DNA from 3 places in the Streptomyces sp. 147326 genome. Region 2 is predicted to be linked to each of the others. Evidence: riboswitches for the same ligand, from Rfam matches in the RefSeq annotation. Region 2 holds a riboswitch; each other region holds the start of a gene.

The links. A riboswitch is a leader RNA that binds a small molecule or an ion and turns the genes downstream of it on or off. The one in region 2 is predicted to bind cobalamin.
Region 1: it holds a riboswitch for cobalamin, as region 2 does, so the genes downstream of both, metE (5-methyltetrahydropteroyltriglutamate--homocysteine S-methyltransferase) here and RIU97_RS04170 (hypothetical protein) in region 2, are expected to answer to the same signal.
Region 3: it holds a riboswitch for cobalamin, as region 2 does, so the genes downstream of both, RIU97_RS34410 (ABC transporter substrate-binding protein) here and RIU97_RS04170 (hypothetical protein) in region 2, are expected to answer to the same signal.

What each region holds. Positions count from the first base shown of each region.
Region 1 covers NZ_CP134201.1:7,367,711-7,375,648, reverse strand. Annotated here, with positions in the region: gene RIU97_RS33960 (discoidin domain-containing protein) at 1-897, shown strand, start outside; gene RIU97_RS33955 (TetR/AcrR family transcriptional regulator) at 1,076-1,750, shown strand; gene metE (5-methyltetrahydropteroyltriglutamate--homocysteine S-methyltransferase) at 1,769-4,093, opposite strand; cobalamin riboswitch at 4,266-4,492, opposite strand; gene RIU97_RS33945 (FAD-dependent oxidoreductase) at 4,606-6,270, opposite strand; gene RIU97_RS33940 (SchA/CurD-like domain-containing protein) at 6,418-7,608, shown strand; gene RIU97_RS33935 (acyl carrier protein) at 7,622-7,879, shown strand.
Region 2 covers NZ_CP134201.1:851,846-859,783, forward strand. Annotated here, with positions in the region: gene RIU97_RS04155 (VOC family protein) at 1-123, opposite strand, end outside; gene RIU97_RS04160 (nucleotide disphospho-sugar-binding domain-containing protein) at 266-1,384, shown strand; gene RIU97_RS04165 (hypothetical protein) at 1,550-2,962, opposite strand; cobalamin riboswitch at 3,074-3,212, opposite strand; cobalamin riboswitch at 3,280-3,414, shown strand; gene RIU97_RS04170 (hypothetical protein) at 3,524-5,206, shown strand; one part of gene RIU97_RS04175 (IS5 family transposase) at 5,194-5,682, opposite strand; one part of gene RIU97_RS04175 (IS5 family transposase) at 5,685-6,041, opposite strand; gene RIU97_RS04180 (hypothetical protein) at 6,108-6,617, opposite strand; gene RIU97_RS04185 (hypothetical protein) at 6,593-7,339, opposite strand; gene RIU97_RS04190 (SDR family NAD(P)-dependent oxidoreductase) at 7,431-7,938, opposite strand, start outside.
Region 3 covers NZ_CP134201.1:7,493,571-7,501,508, reverse strand. Annotated here, with positions in the region: gene RIU97_RS34435 (carboxylesterase/lipase family protein) at 1-45, shown strand, start outside; gene RIU97_RS34430 (carboxylesterase/lipase family protein) at 157-1,656, shown strand; gene RIU97_RS34425 (SpoIIE family protein phosphatase) at 1,706-3,775, opposite strand; gene RIU97_RS34420 (ABC transporter ATP-binding protein) at 3,891-4,724, opposite strand; partial or broken gene RIU97_RS34415 (agmatine deiminase family protein) at 5,022-5,465, shown strand; cobalamin riboswitch at 5,743-5,969, shown strand; gene RIU97_RS34410 (ABC transporter substrate-binding protein) at 6,345-7,334, shown strand; gene RIU97_RS34405 (FecCD family ABC transporter permease) at 7,451-7,938, shown strand, end outside.

The DNA.
Region 1 (7,938 bases), 6.5 Mb from region 2:
AAGGCCGCGGGCCGGGCCTTCGACATCCTCGAATCCGAGTCGTACCCCGGCGTGATCTCCTCGCACAGCTGGATGGACCTGGACTGGACGGAGCGGGTGTACCGGCTCGGCGGATTCGTCGCCCAGTACATGAGCGGCTCCGAGGCCTTCAGCGCGGAGGCAAAGCGCACGGACGCGCTGCGCGAGAAGTACAAGGTCGGCTACGGCTACGGCACCGACATGAACGGCGTCGGCGGCTGGCCCGGCCCCCGTGGCGCGGACACCCCGAACCCGGTCCGCTACCCCTTCCGCAGCACCGACGGCGGCTCCGTGATCGACAAGCAGACCACCGGCGTGCGCACCTGGGACCTCAACACCGACGGCGCCTCGCACTACGGTCTGGTCCCGGACTGGATCGAGGACATCCGGATCACCGGCGGCCAGGACGTGGTGGACGACCTGTTCCGGGGCGCCGAGTCCTACCTCACCACCTGGGGTTCGTCCGAGAAGCACAAGGCCGGGGTGAACCTCGCCGCGGGAGCCCCCGCCTCGGCCAGCTCGTCCGAGTGGAACCCGTTCATCAGCTACGCGCCCTCACGGGCCGTGGACGGTAACACGGGCACCCGCTGGGCGAGCGACTGGAGCGACGACCAGTGGCTCCAGATCGACCTCGGGACACCGGGCCTGGTCAAGCGCGTCACCCTCGAGTGGGAACGCGCCCACGGGAAGTCGTACCGGATCGAGCTCTCGGGCGACGGCACGAACTGGCAGTCCGCATGGTCCACGACCACCGGTGACGGCGGGCTGGACACGGCGCAGTTCGCCGGCACCCCGGCCCGGTACGTACGCGTCCACGGACTGCAGCGCGGCACCCAGTGGGGGTACTCGCTCCACGAGGTCGGCGTCTACAGCAGCTGACGCCGCCCGGGCGGCGTCTGGTGCCGGGGCCGGGGCCGGCCGGATCCTCACCGATCCGGCCGGCCCCGGCCCCGGCCGCCTTCCCGCCGCCGCACCGCACTGCCCGTATCGCACCGCCCGCACCACACCGCCCGTAGCGCACCGCACGGCACAGCAGCACGAACCGAAGGGATCGCCCATGGCACGGATGCCGTCGGCCGACCGGCGCCGGCAGCTGACCGAGGCCGCCATCCGGGCGATGACCCGCGACGGGGTCGCCCGGACGACGACCCGGTCGATATCCGCCGAGGCGGGCGTATCACTGAGCGTCTTCCACTACTGCTTCGACTCCAAGCAGGCCCTGCTCGAATCCGTCATGGCGGCGATCACCGAGCACAGCATCAGCGTGGTGAAGGAGGCGATCCAGCCGAAGGCCACCCTGCGCGAGACCGTCCGGGCCGGCTTCCAGGCGTACTGGGACCACGTGTCCGCCCACCCGGGCGAGCACATGCTCACGTACGAACTCACGCAGTACGCCCTGCGCCGGCCCGGCTTCGAGCACCTGGCGCGACGCCAGTACCAGCTGTACGCCGACACCTACACCGAGCTCATCGAACAGCTCCGTCACCACATGGGCTTCGAACTCCGCGTCCCCGTGACGGTACTGGCCCGCTATCTGGCCGTCATGACGGACGGGCTGACGCTCAACCACCTGGTGCTCGGCGACGAAACGATCTCCACGGACATCCTCGACACGTTCACCGACCACGTGGCGGGCCTCGTCGGGGACGACTGCGCCGGAGGCTTCGGCGACCGCGGCGACGGGGCCCGGCCGCCCGTCCGGGAGCGCGTCGCACCACCGCGCTCCGCCTGAGGCGGCCGGGTCCCCGGATCAGGCGCCGTCGGCGGTGACCTCGGCGCGGACCTGGCGGGCGGCCTCGACCAGGTTCTCCAGGGAGGCCCTGGTCTCCGGCCAGGCCCGGGTCTTCAGGCCGCAGTCGGGGTTGACCCACAGCCGTTCCGCCGGGATGGCAGCGAGGCCCTTGCGGAGCAGCGCCGACGCCTCGGCCACCGAGGGGATCCGCGGCGAGTGGATGTCCCAGACGCCGGGGCCGACCTCGCGCGGGTAGTCGGCGCCCGCGAGCTCGTCGGCGACCTGCATGTGCGAGCGGGCCGCTTCCAGGCTGATGACGTCGGCGTCGAGGGCCTCGATGGCGTCGACGATGTCGCCGAACTCGGCGTAGCACATGTGCGTGTGGATCTGGGTGTCCGGACGGACCCCGGCGGTGGTGAGCCGGAAGGACTCGGTGGCCCACGCCAGGTAGGCGGCGTGGTCGGCGGCGCGCAGCGGGAGGGTTTCCCGCAGCGCCGGTTCGTCCACCTGGGTGACGGAAGTGCCCGCCGCCTCCAGGTCGTCCACCTCGTCGCGCAGGGCCAGCGCCACCTGGCGGGCGGTGTCGCCGAGCGGCTGGTCGTCGCGGACGAAGGACCAGGCGAGCATGGTGACGGGGCCGGTGAGCATGCCCTTGACGGGGCGGCCGGTCTGCGCCTGGGCGTACGTGGTCCAGCGCACGGTCATCGGGTCGGGGCGGGAGATGTCGCCGGCCAGGACGGGCGGGCGGACGTAGCGGGTGCCGTAGGACTGCACCCAGCCGTGCTGGGTGGCGAGGTAGCCGGTGAGCTGCTCGGCGAAGTACTGGACCATGTCGTTGCGCTCGGGCTCGCCGTGCACGAGGATGTCGATGCCGGCCTTCTCCTGGAAGGCCAGGACCTCCCGGATCTCCGCCTCGATGCGGTCCTCGTAGCCCGCCGTGTCGATGCGGCCGGCCCGCAGGTCGGCGCGGGCCACGCGCAGTTCGTCGGTCTGCGGGAACGATCCGATGGTCGTCGTGGGCAGCAGCGGCAGGCCCAGGCGGGCGTGCTGGGCGCTCGCGCGCTCCTCGTACGGCTGGGAGCGGCGGCCGTCCGCGTCCGTGATCGCCGCGGTCCGGGCGCGCACCGCGGGGTCGCGGGTGACGGCGGAGCTGGCGCGGGAGGCCAGGTCGGCCCGGTTGGCGGCGAGTTCGGCCGCGATCACGTCGGTGCCGCCGACGAGGCCGCGGGCGAGCGTGGCGATCTCCGCGGTCTTCTGCCGGGCGAAGGCGAGCCAGCGCCGGACCTGCGGGTCGGCGTCCCGTTCGACGGTGGCGTCCAGCGGGACGTGGAGCAGGGAGCAGGAGGCGGCCACGTCGACCCGGTCGGCGAGGCCCAGGAGGGTGCCGAGGGTGGACAGGGACTTCTCGAAGTCGTTGATCCAGATGTTGCGGCCGTTGACGACGCCCGCGACGAGCCGTTTGCCGGGCAGGCCGCCGACGGCGGCGAGGTCGGCGAGGTTCGCGGCGGCGGCATCGGTGAAGTCCAGGGCGAGCCCGTCGACGGGAGCCTTGGCCAGCACCGGCAGAGCCTCGCCGAGCCGGTCGAAGTACGAGGCCACGAGCAGCTTCGGCCGGTCTCCCGGGGCGCCGAGCTCGCGGTACGCGCGGGCGGCGGCGTTCAGTTCGGCGGGGGTCCGGTCCTGCACGAGGGCGGGCTCGTCCAGCTGCACCCACTCGGCTCCGGCCGCCCGCAGGTCGGCCAGGACCCGGGCGTAGACGGGCAGCAGGCGGTCGAGCAGGGTCAGGGGCTCGAAGTCGGCGGCGACACCGGGGGCGGGCTTGGCCAGCAGGAGGTACGTCACGGGCCCGACCAGCACCGGGCGGGCGGTGTGGCCGAGCGCCAGTGCCTCTTCGAGCTCGGCGACCTGCTTCGAGGAGTCCGCCGTGAACACGGTGTCCGGGCCGAGTTCGGGCACCAGGTAGTGGTAGTTGGTGTCGAACCACTTGGTCATCTCCAGCGGCGCCACGTCCTGGGTACCGCGCGCCATGGCGAAGTAGCCGTCGAGGGCGTCGGTCCGCACGGCGGCGCGGTGGCGTTCGGGGACGGCGCCGACCATGACGCTGGTGTCCAGCACGTGGTCGTAGTACGAGAAGTCGCCGGTCGGCACTTCGGTGATGCCGGCGTCGGCCAGCTGCTGCCAGTTGGTCCGGCGCAGGTCACGGGCGGTCTCCCGGAGGGCGTCGGCGGTGACGCGGCCCTTCCAGTAGCCCTCGACGGCCTTCTTCAGTTCGCGGCTGCCGCCCTGGCGGGGGTAGCCGTACACGGTGGCCTGTACTGCCGCGGCTGCGGACTCGGTGGTCACGGAACTCTCCTTCGCGAGCGTGTCTCCATGAACCCGGTGACGGGCCTGGGCTGCGAAGGGGTGCCGGAACGGGCGGACCGCCGGATGCGCGTACGCCTGAGGTACACGCCGGAACGATCCGCCTGAAGCACGCCGACCCACCCACGAGGTCACCGGGAAACCGGGCGCGGTCGTTCGCGCTCGGGCAACGGGCAGGTCTTCGGACTCGCGGGCGCGCCTGCCGGTCTCCCGGCGGGCACCTACTGGCCGTCGCTTCCCAGGACCGGTTCCGGTCCCAGTGCGTATGACGGCGGTCGTTCCCACTCACCGCTGCGGGGCAGTCCCGGATTCCCACCGGGTTCCCTCTTACGACGCGCCCCGTCCGGCTGACGGGTGCGAACCAGCTGCCCGGCCAGAGTAGATGGCGTTCGCCGTCAACGGAGCGGGTTGTCCAATATCCGGATCGCGGCGAGACCGGGACGCGGAGGATCCCCGCGCCGCCGGGCGGAGCGGGGATCCGGGGGGGGGGAAGGTCAGTACCGGTCCAGCAGGGTGGTCAGGACCTTGTAGAGGACCGATTCCTCATCGGCCACGGCCTCCTCCGAGCGCCAGGCCACGAAGCCGTCCGGGCGGACGAGGACCGCCCCGGCCGCGGTCGTGCCGTGCGCCTCGGCCCAGTCGCCGCCGCTCGCAGGGATCAGGTCGGCCTCCGGCCCGTTGCCGATGGCGTAGGCGTCCAGGCGCACGTTCATCCGTTTGGCGACGGATCCCGCCGCCCCGCTCCACGGCGTGCCCTCGGAGCTGAGCAGGACGAAGGACCGCTCGTAGAGGTCCAGGGTGGACTTCTGCCGCTCCTCCCCCGGGGCGTGGAGCCACATGTGCGGCGCGCGCGTGCCCGGTTCGCCGCACAGACGCATCCGTTCGGGCACGACCGGCTGGTCGGGGTCGGTGCCCAGGACCGCGCCCTGGTTGTAGCGGTAGCCCATGGCCACGGACAGGACACCGCCCTGACGTCCGCCCGGGGCGGGCTCGGGCTGGCCCTCGTGGACGGTCTCGGGGTCGGGCTCGTACCCCGGGTGGCTGTGCTCGGCGGACCGGGCCGAGGCGCGCTCGCTCGTCGCCCGCGCCACCGGAAGCCGCTCGGCCTCGTACGTCTCCAGCAGCCCGGGGCCGGCCGCGCCGTCCAGTACGGCTGCGAGCTTCCAGGCCAGGTTGTGCGCGTCCTGGATGCCGGTGTTGGAGCCGAACGCCCCGGTGGGGGACATCTCGTGGGCGGAGTCACCGGCCAGGAAGACCCGGCCGGCCACGTACCGCTGCGCGACCCGCTCGGCCGCGTGCCACGGAGCCTTCCCGGTGATCTCCACGTCCAGGCCGGGTGCGCCCACGGCCCGGCGGATGTGCTCGACGCAGCGCTCGTCCGTGAAGTCCTCCAGGGTCTCGCCGCGGTCGGGGTGCCACGGCGCGTGGAAGACCCACCGCTCGCTGTTGTCCACCGGCAGCAGGGCCCCGTCGGCGTCGGGCTTGGTCAGGTAGCACACGATGAAACGCCGATCGCCGACCACGTCCGCGAGCATGCGGGACCGGAAGGTGATGCTCACGTTGTGGAAGAGGTCGCCGGGACCGCTCTGGCCGATCCGGAGCCCTTCCCGCACCGGGCTGCGCGGCCCGTCGGCGGCGACGAGGTAGTCCGCGCGCACCGTGCTGTGCTCCCCGGTGTCGCGGTTCTTCACGATGGCGGTCACACCGCCCGGGTCCTGTTCGAAGGAGAGGAGTTCGGTGGAGAACCGCAGGTCGGCCCCGAGCCCGGGGGTCACAGACATCAGTACCGGCTCGATGTCGTTCTGGCTGCACAGGCACCATGCCGACGGGCTGAAGCGGGCGAGTGCGCCCCCCGGGTCGATCCGCTCGAACAGCCACTCCTGGTCTTCACCGGTCAGGGAGCCGCCTTGCAGGATGCCGTGGTTGTCCGCCAGGACCGAGGCCGCCTCGCGGATCCGGTCCTCGACACAGGCGACGCGGAACAACTCCATGGTCCGTACGTTGATACCGCGTCCTCGCGGGTGCATCGAGGTACCCGCGTGCTTCTCGACCAGCATGTGGCTGATGCCGTGCCGGCCGAGGAAGAGCGAGGTGCACAGGCCCACCAGCGAGCCGCCCACGATGAGGACAGGGACGCGGTGGTCGACGTTTTCCTTCATGGCTCTTCCATGCCCTGTACGAGGGCGCTTCCCTCGCCCGTTCACCCGCTTGGTTCTCTCCTCTCGCGCCGGGGGGATTACGGGACAACGATCGGTTCGGGTGGCGCCGCCCCGTGGCGACCGTGTGGTCTCGAAGGAGTGTGAACGATGACAACCTTGTCGGAACGGATATCCCAGTCCGCCTTCGACGGCTCGAGGCTTCGGGTCGTGCTGCTGCTGGATCTGTACGACGGTGCGCAGAACCAGTTCCTGGAGGTCTACGAGCATCTCCGCAAGCAGGTGTCCTCCGTCCCCGGACACATCAGCGACGAGTTGTGCCAGTCGATCGAGAATCCCTCGCAGTGGCTCATCACCAGCGAGTGGGAGAGCGCACCGCGGTTCCTGGCCTGGGTCAACAGCGAGGAACACGTCGCGTCGGTGCAGCCGCTCCACGGCTGCGTACGGGACACCCGCTCGCTGCGCTTCAGCGTGCTGCGGGTGACCGGCAAGGACTCCGTCCCCGCCGTCTCCCTCTCCCCCTCGTCCTACGGCTCCGATCCCGGGTTCGGCCCCGACGCCGCTTCCGCGCACTTCGGGGACCGGTCCGGTGACCGCCTCCAGGTCGCCCCGCGGCGCGGGGACGGCGTGGTGCGCCACGCCCTCACCTTCACCGTGAAGCCGGGCAGCGAACCGGTCGTGGCGGAGCTGCTCGCCGGGTACACCTCCCCGCAGGCGCGGGTCGACGAGAACACCCGGCTGCGCCGCACCTCGCTCTTCATGCACGGCAACCGGGTCGTACGGGCGGTCGAGGTGGAGGGCGACCTCCTCGCGGCGTTGCGCCACGTGGCCCTGCAGCCCGAGGTGCAGGCCCTGGAGGAGGCCATCAACCCGTATCTGGAACAGGACCGGGACCTCAGCGACCCCGGATCCGCCCGGATGTTCTTCACCCGTGCGGCGCTCCCTGCGGTGCACCACGTGGCGGGCGCCGGCCGCGAGCACGCGGACGTCCGGCGGCACGCGCTCTTCTACCCCGCCAAGAACGGGTGCGGCATGGCACTCGCCCGGCTGCTCGCCGGCCAGGACGAGGCGGCCGTGGACGACCCGGCCAGCCCCATCGAGGGAAGCACCCTGTTCCAGCGCGACGACATCGTCGTCCGGCTCCTCGACATGCGCGGCCCGCTCGACGCCCGGCCCGCCCTGGCGCTCGGCGTCGAGGGCGGCCACAAGGCGGCCGTGCTGGCCCGGCTGCTCGACAGCGCCAAGGACGGCGTCCCCACCACCGACCAGGAGATCTCACGCTTCCTCGCGCGCTCTGAAATGCGCCTGATCACCGACCGGCGTACGCCGGACCAAGCCTGAGGAGATGGCCGTCATGACCCCTCGACTGACCATGGAAGAACTGGCCGCCCTGATGAAGAAGGGGGCCGGCGTGAACGTCGACCCCGCGGCCATGGCGAGCCGCCCCGACTCGGGCTTCGACGAGTGGGGGCTCGACTCCCTCGGGCTCCTCGGCATCGTCGGCGAGCTGGAGAACCGGCACAGCCGGCCCCTGCCCGCCGACGCGGACCGGTGCAAGTCGCCGCGCGAGTTCCTGGACCTCGTCAACAACGCCCTGGCGACCAAGGCCTGACGCGTTCGGACGGACGGGCACCGCCCGTCCGTCGTGCCGACGCCCCCGAGACCGGCTCA
Region 2 (7,938 bases):
TTCCTGACGCCACAGGCCGTGCTTGTCGGTGTCCAGGCCCAGGCAGTCGCGGTACCACGCACCCAGGGCCGCCGGGTCGGCCGCCCGCATGAAGTACCCACCGATTCCAAGCACGCGTTCCATGCCGTCATCCTGCCAGCACGTCGACTCGATCGCTCGTCAGGAACGGCCGGAATTCGCCCACTTCGACGGAAACTGCCGCAGCGGTATATACGTTCAACAAACCGTCAGAGGAATCAAGGAGCTCCACCCGAGGAGTAACGCAGTGCGCGTACTGTTCACCGGCCCCGCCGCGGCAGGCCACCTGTTCCCGATGGTCCCGACCGCCCAGGCACTCCAGGCCGCCGGACACCAGGTGCTGTTCGCCGGTTCGGCCCCGCTCGACCAGATGCGGCAAGCCGGCGTGCCCACCGTCGAGATCGGCGACGGCTCGACGCTGATGGAGGCCTTCCGGCGCGCCTCGGAGGGCACCGAACCGCAGTTCGTCACGGACGACAAGAGCGTGGAGGAGACCCAGCGGCTGGCCGCGGCCGGTTTCGCCGAACACAGCCGGGTCACCATCGACGGCCTGCTCGCGGTCGCCACCGCCTGGCGGCCCGACCTCATCGTCCACGCCGCCTTCCAGGCCGCCGCCCCCCTGGTCTCGGCGGCACTCGGCATACCCGCCGTCGTCCACAACTTCGGCGTGATGTCCGGCTCCGGCATGGTCGGCGTGCTCGCCGACGTCCTGGCGGACGAGTACCGGGCCCGCGAGGTCGAAGGCCCGGCGACCCGTACCGTCCTCGACGTCGTACCCGCCTCCCTCGGCGGGGACGGCACCGGCTGGCGGGTCCGCTACGTGCCCTACAACGGCGGCGGCACGGTCCCCGGTGACCTCATAGCCCGCGGCTCCCGGCCCCGTATCGCCGTCACGCTCGGAACGGTGGTGACCGCGTTCGCGGGCGTCAACCCGATCGCCCGGGTGATCGCCGAGGCCGCCTCCGTCGACGCCGAGTTCCTGCTCGCCGTCGGCGACACCGACCTGAGCCCGCTCGGCACCCTTCCCCCCAATGTCCGCCCCCTGCCCTGGGTGCCCCTGGCCCAGTTGCTGGACACCGCCGACGCGGTCGTGCACCACGGCGGCTCCGGCACCATGCTCACCGCCGCGGCCCGCGGTGTTCCCCAGCTGATCCTCCCGCAGGGCGCCGACCACTTCATCAACGTCGATGCCGCGACGGGCCTGGGCTTCGCCCTCCGGGCGAGCGGCGACAGCGTGGACGCCGCCCTGCTCAGCCGCCTCCTGACCGACGACGACCTCCGCAAGGGCGCCGCCGCCACCCAGGCCGACATCACCGCACTCCCCTCCCCGACCGACCTCGTCGCCTCCTTCGAGGCGCTCGGGTAACGCCGCCCCCGGCCTTGGGGTGTGCGGCCCCCTTCCCGGTCGGACCGCCGGGTGCGGGGCCCGTACTCGGGTAACGCCGCCCCCGGCCTTGGGGTGTGCGGCCCCCTTCCCGGTCGGACCGCCGGGTGCGGGGCCCGTACTCGGGTCCCCGCACCCGGCGGGGCATCAGGCGCCCCAGCGCAGGGCGATCGTGTCGCCCACGTTGATGCCCTTCTCGCGGAGGGCGCCGGCGAAGGCGGAGCCGTCGACGCTGACCTTCCAGGTGTTGCCACCGCTGTTGGCCTTGCCGTTGACGTTGGTGATGGTGCCGGTGCCCGACGAGGGGGTCACGCCGGTGACACAGCCCGACGGGGTGGCGCCGCCGGCCGCCGCGTTCAGGACGTCGCCGAGGGTGGTGGCCGTAGCGGTCGGCGTGAAGGCCACCGAGCAGACCTTGAGGTTGCCGGCGTCGTCGTCGACGGTCAGGGCCAGCATGGTGGCGGTGCCTGCGGTGAAGGTGGACTGTGCGACCCACTGCGGGGCGCCGGGGGTGACCGGGACGGGCGGGGCCGTGGTGAATCCGCCGCCGGCCACGGCGCGCAGCGCGTCGATCGAGGCGTAGGCGCTCGGGCCGGTGTCGGACGGCTTGTACTTGAAGCCGCCCGCCGGGTTGTACTGGTTGGCGATCAGGAAGTCGACGGGGGTCTTGCCGTTGGCGGTGAGGAAGTCACCGGTCTGCGGGTTGATGCCGCAGGCGTTGAGGCCGGCGACGCCCCAGCCGTTGGAGCTGGTGTTGACCCCGTACATGGAGTTGAAGGCACCGGTGCTGGCGACGAGCTTGCCCTTGAGGAAGTTCTTGGCCTGGACGACGTCGGCGTCGGTGTTGGGGACGCCGGAGACGCAGAGCGCGGCCATCGCGGCGCCGGTCATGTCGACGTCGCTCGCGGAGTTGAGGACGGTGGGGTTGCCCTCGGCCTTGTTGTAGGTCCAGCCGCCGTCGACGTGCTGGTTGGCGCGGATGCGGGTGACCATCGAGTCGGTGAGCGCCTGCGGGACGCGGTTGCCGCCGGCCTGGGTCTTGGCGCCACCGAGCGAAAGGGCCGCGAAGACGGTGCCGTTGAAGTTGCCGGACGGGCCGAAGTAGCCCGCCTCGGCCGTCTGCCAGAAGGAGTAGACGTGGGCGACGAGGTTGCGGGAGGCCGACACGCGGGCCGGGTCGATGCCGGCGGCGTACGCGTTGAGGGTGCCGCGCTCGTAGTCGGTGACCACCGGGGAGGCCGAGGGCCAGCCCGCCGTGGACAGCAGGTTCCGGTAGACGGTGCGGGCGTTCTTCGTCGTGTCCCCGCCCGGGGCGACGTCGACGACCGCGGTGCCGGCGGCGGCGAAGGTGCTGAACGCCCACTCGTTGGACAGGCCGGAGCCGGCGTACGAACCGTCGGCCGCCTGCAGCGACTTGAGGTAGGCGACGCCGTTCGTCTTGGACGTGGCGATCTGCGCCGGCGACGAGGTCGCGAAGGCGGGCAGCGCGGTGAGGGCGAAGGCGCCGAGCGCGGCGGGCACCGCGAGCGCGAGGCGGCGGGACGTACGGGGACGGGACATGGCCTGCTCCTGGAATCGGCGGACGCCGGCCTTCCCGGGCGCCACGCGGTCGCCGTACGGACGCACGGCCGGGCATGCCGGGGGCCGCCGTCCGGAACGCGTGGTACGGCTTCCTGTTCTGCATCGCCGGATGGGCATTCGGGCTCGGAAACGGCCCCCGCCGTCCCACACCGCTGCGCGTCAGCTCCGGCATCGCACCGGATTCCCCCATGTGGCAGCCCAGGACGCTACCCGAGCGATCAAGGGACCGCCAGCCATCCGTGCGGGTGGGCAGGGGGCGCATCCGGGAGGCCTATGCCATCTTGACGCGTCGGCGAAATCCGTGTTGCACTCCGGCTGATAGCTGCTCAGCACCAGGGGAAGCCGGTCGAATTCCGGCGCTGACCCGCAACCGTAGGCCCGGTTCGTTCCGGGTGAGCCGGAATGCCTGGGGCCGGGACACAGTACGAAGAGCGCCGTCGTGGATTGCGGTGTGGTCGTCGCAGCCTCCCCCTGGCGTTCGCAGCCGTGCGGGGGCGCATCACCACGCACGCAGCCCCCCGGCAGAGACGAGGGGCCGCGGTGGGGACCGAACAGCAGGCGAAACGGCAGTCGGGGACGAGACGGCGGTTCTTCTCCCTCGTGACCGCGGCCTTCGTGACGCTCGGTGCGGGAATTGCGTTCTTCACGGTCCCCCCGTCCGCCCATGCCGATCCGATCGAGCAGTGCACGGCCACCACCGGCGCCGTCGTGGCCGTGGACTTCGGTCCCTTCGGCGGAAAGGTCGAGCGCGGCTGCGACACCACCCCGACGACCGGCTTCGAGCTGCTGCGCACGGGCGGCTTCACCACCGTCGGCACCGTCCACGACGGTGACGGATTCATCTGCCGGATAGGCAACGGCTCCTTCAACTCCGGTACGCAGTACCCCACTCCGGACAAGGAGGAGTGCGTCCTCACCCCGCAGGCCACCGCGTACTGGTCGTACTGGATCGCCTCGCCCGGTCAGAAGAACTGGACGTACAGCCCGCTCGGCGCCATGGCACGCACTCCGAAGCCGGGCGACGTGGACGCCTGGGTGTTCGGCGGAACGGGCATCGGCGGCACCTCGGGCAAGCCCACCTTCTCCCCCGACGACGTTCGGGCCGGCGGCGGTTCCGTCCCCGATCCGACCGTCCCGACGGCGCCGCCCAACGCTCCCGCGGGGTCGGTCGACGTGCCCGCGGCCACCGGCTGGCTCACCGGGAAGCTGACGGAAGGGGAGCGCGTCGTCGACGACGGTGCCACCGTCCCGAACCACCTCTTCACCACGGAGGCCGTGTACGCCCTCGCGGGCGCCGACCCCAAGAGCCCGGTGGCGAAGAAGGCAGCCGACTTCCTCGCCGCTCCCGCGCAGACGGACGCGTACGCCTACCCGGCCGGCAAGGACGGGATACCCGACGCCACCGCCGCCGCGCGGCTCGCGCTCGTCGCCGAGGCCACCGGCAAGGACCCCCGGGCCTTCGGCGGCCACGACCTGCTCGGCGACCTCGTCAAGTACGTCTGCCCGCGGGACATCGGTGACGGAGAGACGATCGACGGCTGCTTCACCAAGGGCGACTTCCGCACCACCGGCCAGTCCGACGCCCAGGCCATGGCCGTGATCGCCCTGCTGAACGGCGGCGTGACGCCCCCCGCCGACGCCGTGAACCGGCTGACCGGCCTCCAGTGCGAGGACGGCGGCTTCACGAGCATCCTCATCCGCTCCGGCGGATGGTGCGACAGCGACGCCGCCTCCACCGGGCTGATCACCCTGGCCCTCAAGCGGGCCGGCGGCCACGACGCCGCCGTGCAGAAGGCCCGGGGCTACCTCAAGAAGTCCCAGCTCCCGACCGGCGCCTGGCCCTCCGCCGCCTACATGACCACCGGCAGCCCGGCCTCCACCGCCTGGGCCGCCCAGGCCCTGCGCGCCCTCGGCGACGGGCCCTTCGCGGACGCCGGCGTGTCCTGGCTCTCCAGGCACCAGCTCTCCAAGGGCGGCTTCGGCTTCGAGGAGGACGACACCGAACCGCGCCTGTTCCCGACCGCCCCGGTCGTCGTCGCGGGCGCCAAGAGCGACCTGGTCGCTCTGACCACCAAGAAGACCGAACCGCCGACCGTCCCGCCGGCCGGTGACGGGCCCGACCTGAAGAAGGGCGTCGCCTTCCTCACCCACACCTCGCGCCTGATCCAGGGCCGGTTCTACGAGAGCGCCCCCGGCACCGGCTTCGCCGACTACGGCATGTAGTCGCGTTTGTCGTACCGGGTCGCGACGGCCCTGTGCTGTTTCAGCTTCCCGATGCAGCGTTCGACGGTGTTGCGCTGGCGGTACTGCTCGCGGTCGAAGGCTGGCGGGCGGCCGCCGGCCCGGCCGCGCCTGCGGCGCTTCGCACGCTGGTCGTCCGGCTGCGCGATCGTTGCCTTGATCCCGCGTTTGCGCAGGTAGACGCGGTTGGCGCGACTGGAGTACGCCTTGTCGCCACGGGCCCGGTCCGGCCGGGTGCGGGGGCGCCCGGGCCCGCGGCGGGCCACGTTCAGGGCCTGCATGAGCGGGATGAACATCGGGCTGTCCCCGCGCTGGCCCGGCGAGGTCAGCCAGACCAGGGGCCGGCAGCGGTCATCCGCCAGCAGGTGGACCTTGCTGGTCAGCCCGCCCCGGGAGCGTCCCAGGGCCTCGCGGCCCTCTGCGTCCACACGCGTGCCGCCCCCTTTTCGGGGTGGTCGGCCGGGGGTGCATGCCGGGCTCCGGCTGCATGCTGGTGGGCCCGGCAGGTGGTGGAGTCGACGTTGACCGCCCACGAGCCGTCCGCGTCCGGGGCGGTGGAGTCGGCGCCGGCCTGCAACGCTCGCAGGATCTTCGACCAGGTGCCATCGGCCGACCAGCGGCGGTGGCGTTCGTAGACGGTCTGCCAGGATCCGTAGCGTTCGGGCAGGTCACGCCAGGGAATCCCGGTCCGCGTCCGGTAGAGCACTCCGTTGACCACGGTCCGGTGGTCGGCCCACCGCCCACCCGGCCCGCCAGTCTCCGGCAGCAGCGAGCCTATGCGATCCCACTGAGCATTCGTCAGTTCATGCCGACGCACCATGACCGACTCATGCCCGGAACGGCAACAGATCCACCACCCCGGGCAAGAGCCATCAGACACCGCCTAGCCGGCGCTGACGGCCGTCACGTGCGTGGTGCCGTCGCGCAGGGAGGTGATGCGGACCTGGCCCGCGGGGAAGGGGTCCCTCCCGTTCGGGCCGGGTATGCGCGCGAACGGGGTCCAGGAGCCGTTCGGCTGCCTGGTGTTGTGCCAGATCCGTCCGTCGAGCCCGACCGCCACGACCTGGGCGGAACCGTCGGGCATCCCGGTGATGCCGATGGCGCTGGCCGCCATGGTTGCGGTGGTGACGCCGCGCGGGGGCAGGAAAGCGGTCCAGGAGCCGTCGGGCCGCCGCAGCCGGTGGTACACCATCCCGTCGAGCCCGATCGCGAGCACCTGGGAGGAACCGTCGGGCAGGCCGGCGATCGCCAGGGCCGGGCCGGAGAACGCCGGGGCCCCGTTGTAGCCGCCCAGGCGCCCCCAGGCCGTGCACGCGCCATCGCGCCCGCGGACGCAGTGGTACATGGCACCGTCCGTGCCGTATCCGATCAGCTGGGCGGACCCGTCGGGCATGGCGGCGATCGACACCTTCGTCGCTCCCCAGCGGCGGCGGAGCTGGTGTTGTGGTCGGAGGTGGCGATGAAGTTCAGCCCTTCATGGCGGGCCGCCGTGACGATCTCGTCCACCGTGCGCTTCCCGTCGGAGTGCACGCTGTGCAGGTGCAGGTCGCCCCGGTACCAGCCGGGCCCCCGCCCCGCCACCGAGGTTGGCAGGATGTCGTACGGGGTCCGGGGCAGCGGGTCGCCGTGGTGCAGGGTGACCTCGACCTGCCAGGCCATGCCGCCGGCGGCGCCGACCATCGGCCCCAGGATGACGGACCAGCCGCCGGGTTCGACGGGCCCGGGCACGTAGCCGGGAGTGGCGTCCGCGGCGGAGAGGGTGAACCCGGCCCGTTCACCGCCCGACCAGCCGCGGAAGCCGGAGGGGCCGAAGATCCCGAGGTCGAGGATGCCGGCGGCGGCGTCGTGGGAGGTGGAGACGGAGATCCGCTGCACTCCGGCGGGGACGTCGAAGGGGACGTACGCCCACTGGTCGTTGCCGTACGGGGCGCGGCCCTGGTAGGTGGTGGTCACCGTGTCGGTCCCCTGGCCCCTGGTGGCGGCGTGCGCGATCGGTGCGGGAACGAGCGCGGCGGCTCCGCCCGCGGCCAGCAGGGCCCCTAATCGGAGCAGGGACCTGCGCTCGACACCCGGGCCGGGGTGGGGAGCGCCGTTCGGAAGGTGTTGACTCGGCACGGCCGTGTTCTCCGTTCACGTGGGTGGCAGGGAAGACGTGCAGGCGTGCGGCGTACAGGTGCGGGGGGCGTGCAGGTGCGGGGGGGCGTCGCTAGCGGCGAGAGCGCTGGGCGTCGACGATCCGGCGTACGGAGCCGTCGACGTCCGCCCGGGCCTGGACCCGCTCGGCGAATCCGGGGAACTGCCCGGCGATGGCGCTCAGCAGCCGCAGCTCCAGCGGCGCCACGTTGACCTCGCACCGGTCGCGGCGTACGGCTCGTACGACGCCGTCGGCGACCTGGCCGGGCGTCACGGTCCTGATGCCGTTCGGCGGGGTGGCGCCGGTGTCCGCGAACATCCCGGCGTCGCGGACGAAGCCCGGCTGGACGAGGGAGACCCCCACCCCCGTACCGCGGAGTTCCTGGCGCAGGGCGAGGGCGAATCCGCGCAGTCCGAACTTCGTCGCGTTGTAGAGGGAGGTCGACTTGGTCGCGGCCTTGCCGGAAATGGAGCCGATCAGCACGATGTGGCCGCGGCGGCGGGACACCATGTGCTCCGCGAGCAGCCGGGACAGCAGGACGGGCGCGCGCAGGTTGACGTCGAGCGCGCGGTCGAGCTGG
Region 3 (7,938 bases), 6.6 Mb from region 2:
CTCCGGGCGTCCGGCCGGATCTGGCAGGAGAAGTCCGGGCTCTGACCACCCCGGCACCGGTCCCTCCCCAGCCCCGTCTCCCCCGCGCGGCCGTGACCCGGCCGCCGCTCAGGCGGGCGTATCCCGCGACACCACCGTCATGGAAGGAAGCACCGCATGGCTCTCGCTCAGGACCGCACCGCGCCCGTCGTGACCACCCGCTCGGGGCGGATCCGGGGCGTCGTCGAAGACGGCCTCGCCGTGTTCAAGGGCGTGCCCTACGCCGCGCCGCCCGTCGGATCCCTCAGGTGGCTCCCCGCTCAGCCGCATCCGGGCTGGAGCGGGGTCCTCGACGCCTCCTCGTACGGGCCCGGTTCCCCGCAAGCCGTGCGCGAGGGCGACCCCGTGCTCGGCAGCCACGGCCTCCCGCCCTTCGACGAGGACTGCCTGACGCTGAACGTGTGGACGCCCGGCACGGACGAGGCGCGCCGGCCGGTCCTGGTCTGGATCCACGGCGGCGCCTTCCTGTCCGGGTCCGGCGCGATGCCGAACTACTCGGGCGAGACCTTCGCGCGGAACGGCGACCTGGTCGTGGTGAACCTCAACTACCGGCTCGGCCCGCTCGGCCTGCTCTACTTCGAGTCGGACGACGGCGCCGAGCACGGCAACCTCTGGCTCACCGATCAACTCGCCGCACTGCACTGGGTCCAGGACAACATCGCCGCGTTCGGCGGAGACCCCGACAACGTCACCGTCGCCGGCCAGTCCGCCGGCGCCCTGTCCACCGCGGCGCTCGCGGGCCACGGGGGCGGCGGTCGTCTCTTCCGGCGTGCCGTGCTGCAGAGCGTCCCGCTCGGGATGCCGCTGTCCACCCCGGCTGCGTCCCTCGCCCGCACCGCCGCCTATCTCGAGATCGCCGGCGCGAAGGACATCGACGAACTGCGCACCGCACCATGGCCGTTGCTGGTCGAGGCCACCGTCGGTCTCCTCAGGGACACCACGGAGTGGGGGCACTGGACCGTGCCGTTCCCGCCGGTTCTGGACGGCTCGACGGCGCGGCGGCAACCGGTCGAGAACCTGCTCGACGGTCCGGGCGCCGACATCGACGTCCTCATCGGCTGGACCAGGGAGGAGTCGGGCTTCAGCTTCGCGCTGGGCGAGGCGTACGCGTCGGCGACCAAGGAGCAGGTGCTCGGCCGGGCACGGGACACCTTCGGCGACGGCGCGGCCGATGCCTACGCGGCGTACGAGGCCGCCCGCCCGGGCGCACGGCCCGTCGACGTCCTCATCGACCTGAGCACCGACGAGCTGTTCAGGAAGCCCACCCTGGCGTTCGCGGAGGCGCGGGCAGCACGGGGCCGCCCGGTCTGGGCGTACGAGTTCGACTTCCCCACCCCCGCGCACGACGGCCGCCTGGGCACCCCGCACTGCCTGGACCTGCCGTTCGTGTTCGACAACTTCGGCGCCTGGTCGCACGCACCGTTCCTGGCGGGAATGGACAGCCGGATCAGGGACGGCCTCGCCAGGACGATGCACCGGGCGTGGATCTCGTTCATACGCACCGGCGACCCCAACCACCCGGACATGCCGCGCTGGGACCGGTACGACCTGCGGTCCCGCACCACCCTGCGCTTCGACACCGTCACCACGGCCGTTTCCCGCCTCACGCCGCACTGACGCGCTGACGCGCTGACGCGCTGACGCGCTGACGCGCTGACGCAGGAACCTAGCCGAGGGACCCGTCTATGGGCTGCTCGGTCCAGATGGTCTTCCCACTGCTGGTGAACCGGCAGCCCCACCGGTCGGTGAGCTGGGCGACGAGGAACAGGCCGCGCCCGCCCTCGTCCGTCTCCCGCGCACGGCGCAGGCGCGGCTGAGTACTGCTGGGGTCGGACACCTCGCACACGAGCACCCGGTCGCGGATCAGCCGGAGCCCGACCGGGCCGCCCGCGTAGCGGATCGCGTTCGTGACGAGTTCGCTGGCGACGAGCTCCGTCACGAAGCTCAGTTCGTCCAGCTGCCAGCCCGACAGCTGGCCCACCACCAGCTCACGGGCGTGCGCGACGAGAGAAAGGTCGGCTTCGAGTTCCCACTCGGCGACCTGATCGGACGAGAGGGCGCGGGTGCGGGCGAGCAGCAGGGCGACGTCGTCGGCTGGCTCCTGGGGCAGCACCTTGTCGAACACGCTCTGGCTGACCTCGCCCAGGGGCCGGCTCGATCCGGCGCCGGCGAGGGAGCTCCGCAGTCTCTCCAGACCCTCCTCGATGTCGCCGCCGCGGCGCGCCACGAGTCCGTCCGTGAAGAACGCCATCGTGCTGCCGGGTGGTACGCCGAACTCGGATACCTCGAAGGGCATTCCGCCGACGCCCAGCGGCGGTCCCGGCGCCATGCCCAGGAAGAACGGCTCCTCCCCCGGGGGCAGCAGGGCCGGCGGCGGATGTCCCGCGGTCGCGGCGACGCATCGACTCGTCACCGGGTCGTAGACGGCGTACAGGCACGTCGCTCCGAGCACGGCGGGCTCCGCGCGGGACGCGCCGCTCATCTGCTCGCTGGAGAAGCCGAGCACCAGGTCGTCCAGGTGCGTGAGCAGCTCGCCCGGATCCAGATCGAGGTCGGCCAGGGTCTGCACCGCGGTCCGCAGTCGCGCCATGGCCGCGGTGGCTTCGAGGCCGTGGCCGACGACGTCCCCGACGACGAACGCGACGCGCAACGACGGCAGGGGGATCACGTCGAACCAGTCCCCGCCGACTCCGACCCCGCCGCACGCCGGCTGGTAGACCCCCGCCGTGTCCGCGGCCGCCGTGTTCACGAGGGAGTGCGGCAGCAGGCTTCGCTGCAGGGCCACCACCGACCGGTGCTCCTTCGTGAAGCGGCGCGCGTTGTCCACGCCGAGCGCGGCCCTGGAGGCGACGTCCAGCAGGAGCGCCGCGTCCTCCTCCCCGAAGGCGGACGGCAGCTGGCTGCGCCAGACCGTGACGCAGCCGAGGATCAGGCCTCGTGCGTACAGGGGCACCGCTACGGAGGAGTGCGCCCCGCTCGGGACGAACAGGCGCAGGGTCTCGGCGTCCACCCCGAGCGCCGCGCGGAGCACGTCGACGTCGGACACCAGCACGGGCCGTCCCGCCATGAGCGGGCGCATCACGTCCGTGTCCGGTACGGGAGGCAGTGACTCGCCGACCGGCAGGAGGTCCTCCGCGGAAACCCCGGGGCTCTGCGCGGCGGCGGTCCGGCGCAGGCGGACCTCGCCGCTGGTGTCGAGGGGCAGCGGCTCGTCGCCGACCAGCACCGGCTCGGCGAGGTCCACGGTCGCCAGGTCGGCGAAGTCGGGGACGAGCAGGTTCACGAGGACCTGGGCCATGTCCGTCACGTCCAGGGAGGCCCCGATGCTCGCGGCGGCCGTGTGGGACAGCCTCTTGCGGCGTCGCTCCGAGTCGGGCTCGGCCGCCTCCGCCGCGGTGTCCTCCAGGGTGACCAGGACGAGCCACTGCGCCTCGGCGTCGCGATGGCCCGGAGTGCGGGCGGCGAGGCGCACGACCGTGCAGACCAGAGGGACGTTTCGACCCGCGCCGTCGCTGCCGGGGATGGCCACCGTGCGCCCGACCGGTCCGGCCTCCGCTCCGGCGCGCGGCAGCAGCCCCAGCAAGGGAGCACAGGGCTGGCCCGGTGAGCATTCCAGCAGCGTCGCGGCCCGTTCCGAACGGGCGACGACCACGCCTGCGTCGTCCAGTACGACGGCTGCCGTTTCGCTGACGGGCACCGCGGCCGGCCTCGGGCCACGCCGCTCCGGTTCACGCATGTCGCCTCCACGCACCGTGACCTTCAGTATCGTCCCGGAGGGAGGACCCGGCGACCCGCGGCAGGCTCCGCCGGGCGGCTCCTGCGGCCACGGCCGGGTCAGCGCGGGTCGAGGGTCAGCGCGCCTCGGCGCCCGGTGACCGCTGCCCGCGGCCGGACCGGGCCGCCCAGCGGCCGTCGTGGCGGCTGACCTCGATGGGGCGGCCGAAGCACGTGGTGAGCAGGTCGCCGGTCAGGACGGCCGCGACCGGGCCCGTCGCATGGACGCGGCCCTCGCGCAGCAGCAGCGCGTGGCTGGTGCTCGGGGCCAGTTCCTCCACGTGGTGGGTGACCGTGACGGTCGCCAGGTCCGGGCGACCGCCGGCGAGTCGGTGCAGGGCGTCGATCAGGTCCTCGCGGGAGGGCAGGTCGAGCGCGTTGAACGGCTCGTCGAGGAGCAGCAGGGACGGGTCGGCGATGAGCGCGCGGGCGATGAGGATGCGGGCGCGTTGGCCGCCCGAGCACACGCCGTACGGCCTGTCGGCCAGGTCCTTGCAGTTCAGCTCGGCGAGCAGGTCGTGGGCGCGCTCCCGGGTCGCGGCGTCGTACGTGCGCCACAGCGGCTGGACGGTCCCGGTGGCTCCGGTCAGGACGATCGTGTGCGCGGTCTCGTTCTCGGGACCGCGCTGCACGCTGGAGACCAGGCCGATGCGCGCCCGCAGTGCGCGCAGGTCCACGCGGCCGAGCCGGTGGCCGAGGATCTCCACGGTGCCGTCGGTGGGGTGCATCAGCGCGCCGACGAGGCGCAGCACGGTCGTCTTGCCCGCGCCGTTCGCGCCGAGCAGCGCCCAGTGCTCGCCGGAGCGTACGGTCCAGTCGATCCGGTCGAGGATCACCAGCCCGGTGGTGAAACGGCGCACGCTCGCGGCGTTGAGCGCAGCGACGGTCCGAGGCTGCGCGGGCGTGTCCATGGGGGCTCCTGCCTGGCGCTGATACGCGCGACGATGATCAGGAGAGATCATATCGCGCTGAAATGTCGATCGCCGATATTGCGCGATATTCGCGCTGGAACAGGGCCTCGTGGCCGCTCGCGTTCACGGGAGGGGCAGGCCGGCGGCCGCGCGGGCGCCGGCCTGCCACCCGTGGCCTACGGCACCGGCTGCTGCTGGGTCACGCAGCGGATGCCGCCGCCACCGGCCCCGAGGCGGTCGATGTTGAGCCGTCCGACGACGCGCCGCGGCATCGGCCTGGGTGTCGCCGAACTGATGGAGGACATCACCGACGCCCACGTGGACAGCCTGGTGCGCTTCACCGCGCCCGGTGCGGTCCTGTTGGACCGCGCGCACCCCAGCACCCCGGCGGACTCCTGGTCACGCTCCGCGGGCCGGGCCAAGTCCGTCCTGTCGAAGGCGGCGGACGCACGCGGGCGGCGCTTCGAGGTCATCGGCCTGCCGCAGCCCGACCTGGACAGGATCACGGGTGAGGGCGACGACTTCGTGTCGACGTACGCCAACTTCTACATCGCCAACGATGCCGTCCTCATGCCCAAGTTCGGGGACCGCAAAGCCGACGACAAGGCCCGCGGGATCCTGCAGGAGCACTTCCCCGAGCGGGACAACGTGCCGGTCGCGGTCGACACGATCGCCTCGGGCGGCGGCGGCATCCACTGCTCGACCCACGACCAGCCCGGGAAGCCCGCCGGCACCTCCTGAACTCCGGCCGGGGGTCCGGCGGTCCGGCGGTCCGGTTGCGGAACGACGAGACGATCCAGGAGCAGAGGGGGAGGAAGAGGGCGGCGCCGAGGCTGCCCAGAATGCGGGCAGGGCAGCACGAAGCAAGGCGTACACGGAGGTGTCCGGGCACGCCGCGGGGCCTCGGCGCGTGACCGTCCTCTGGGCCGGAGGCGGAGTTGTGGCCTCCGGCCCAGCTGCGGTGGTGCGTCCCGCCCCCGGCCGGGCAGGGGCGGCCGGGGGGTGCGGGCCTCGCGGGTAGGCTGTGAGCGCAGCTGGTTCGCACCCGTCAGCCGGACGGGGCGCGTCGTAAGAGGGAACCCGGTGGGAATCCGGGACTGCCCCGCAGCGGTGAGTGGGAACGACCGCCGTCATACGCACTGGGACCGGAACCGGTCCCGGGAAGCGACGGCCAGTAGGTGCCCGCCGGGAGACCGGCAGGCGCGCCCGCGAGTCCGAAGACCTGCCACTGCCCGCATGACGAAGCGTCGTGCGGGGGCCCGGGGCACGCCTCCCCGGGGCCTTTCTGCCGCGACTCGCGAAGGAGAGTTGACGTGGCCGACCAGACCGTCACCACCGCTGGGTGCGTTGAGCACGACACCGGCCTCCCCGATCTCGACGTCGACGTCGACGTCCCGGGGCCGATCCCCTCGTAGACGACGGGCCGCCCGGGCGTCCCGTGCGACGCCCTGCCCCCAGGCGCCGTGGCCGCCGTGCGGGGCCGCCGCCTGCCGTCCCCGCGAGCCGTGGCGCGATTCACCCCGCCCGGCCCCGTGCGCCCGCTCGCTCCTGTGCCCCGTGCCCTGTGCCCCTGACAGGGCGTGAAGAACATCCGATCCATCCGCGGTGAGAGGACCACCCATGCCCCGCAACCACCCGAAGGCCGTGCTGTCCGCGCTCGCCGTCGCCCTGCTGATATCCGGCTGCGGAGGCGGCACCGCGCCCTCCGCCACCCCCTCGCCGGGCACGACCGCCGAGGGCTTTCCCGTCACGGTCACCAACTGCGGGGTGACGAGCACCTATCAGCGTCCGCCGCAGCGCGCGGTGTCGCTGAACCAGCACGCGACCGAGGTGATGCTGGCGCTCGGCCTGGAGAAGTCGATGGTGGGGACGGGCTATCTCGACGACAAGGTCCTCCCCGAGTACCAGGCCGCCTACGACAGCGTGAAGGTCCTCTCCAAGGAGTACCCGTCCTTCGAGGCACTCCTGGAGGCCGAGCCCGACTTCGTCTACGGCGGGTGGACCTCCACCTTCGACGAGAAGGAGGGACGCAGCCGGGCCGCGTTCGCCAAGGCCGGGATCAACACCCGCCTCAACACCGAGGAGTGCCCCACCGGCCCGGTGGACGTGGCCGCCATGGACGAGGAGATCCGCGCGGTCGCCAAGGTCTTCGGCGTGCCCGAGCGGGCCGAGGAGCAGCTGGGGAAGCTGCACGCCACCCTCGACAAGGTCGAGGCCGGGCTCACCGGCGTCACCGCGGTCAAGCTCTTCGTGTACGACAGCGGCGACAAGACGGCCTTCACCGCGGGCGGCAAGGGCATCGGCAACGAGATGATCCGCCGGGCCGGCGGGGTGAACCTCTTCGCCGACCTGGACAAGGCCTTCGGCGACGTCTCGTTCGAGCAGGTGGCGCAGCGCGCTCCCGAGGCCATCGTCATCTACGACTACGGCGACCGGTCGGTCGAGGACAAGAAGAAGTTCCTGCTCGCCCATCCGGCGCTGAAGGACGTGCCCGCGATCAGGAACCAGCGGTTCGCGGTCCTGCCGCTGTCTTCCACCGTGGTCGGCGTGCGGGTGCCGTCGGCCGTCGAGTCGCTGGCGCGTCAGCTCCACCCGGGCCTCGTCCAGTGACCGGGGCGAAGGCTCCGGCACCCGTGGGGGCCGGCCTCCATGAGGAACGCCGGTCCGGCCCTCGCGAGGCAGGCCGGCCAGGGCCCGCGCGGCGCCCCGGGATCCCGTACGCCGTCGTGCTGGCCCTCCTGGGCGCGCTGGTGGTCGGCGCCGCCACGGCCGGCATCGCGGCCGGCTCGATCAGCGTCCCGGCCGACCAGGTGTGGGGCATCCTGCTGCACCGCGTGCACCCGTCCCTCGCCGAGCCGGCGTGGACCCCGGTGCGCGAGACGATCGTCATGGACGTCCGCCTGCCCCGGGTGCTGCTGGCCGGGGTGGTCGGCGCGGGCCTGTCGGTGGCCGGAATGGCGCTTCAGGCACTGGTCCGCAACCCGCTGGCCGATCCGATGCTGCTGGGCGTCTCCTCGGGCGCGTCGGTCGGCGCGGTGCTCGTGCTGGTCCTGAACCTGACGGTGTTCGGGCTGTTCACCCTGCCGGTGGCCGCGTTCTGCGGGGCCCTGGCCGCCCTGGTCGCCGTCTACTTCCTGGCCCGCTCGGGCGGGCGGATGACGACGGTACGGCTGGTCCTGGCGGGTGTGGCCACGGCCGAGGTGCTGTCGGCTCT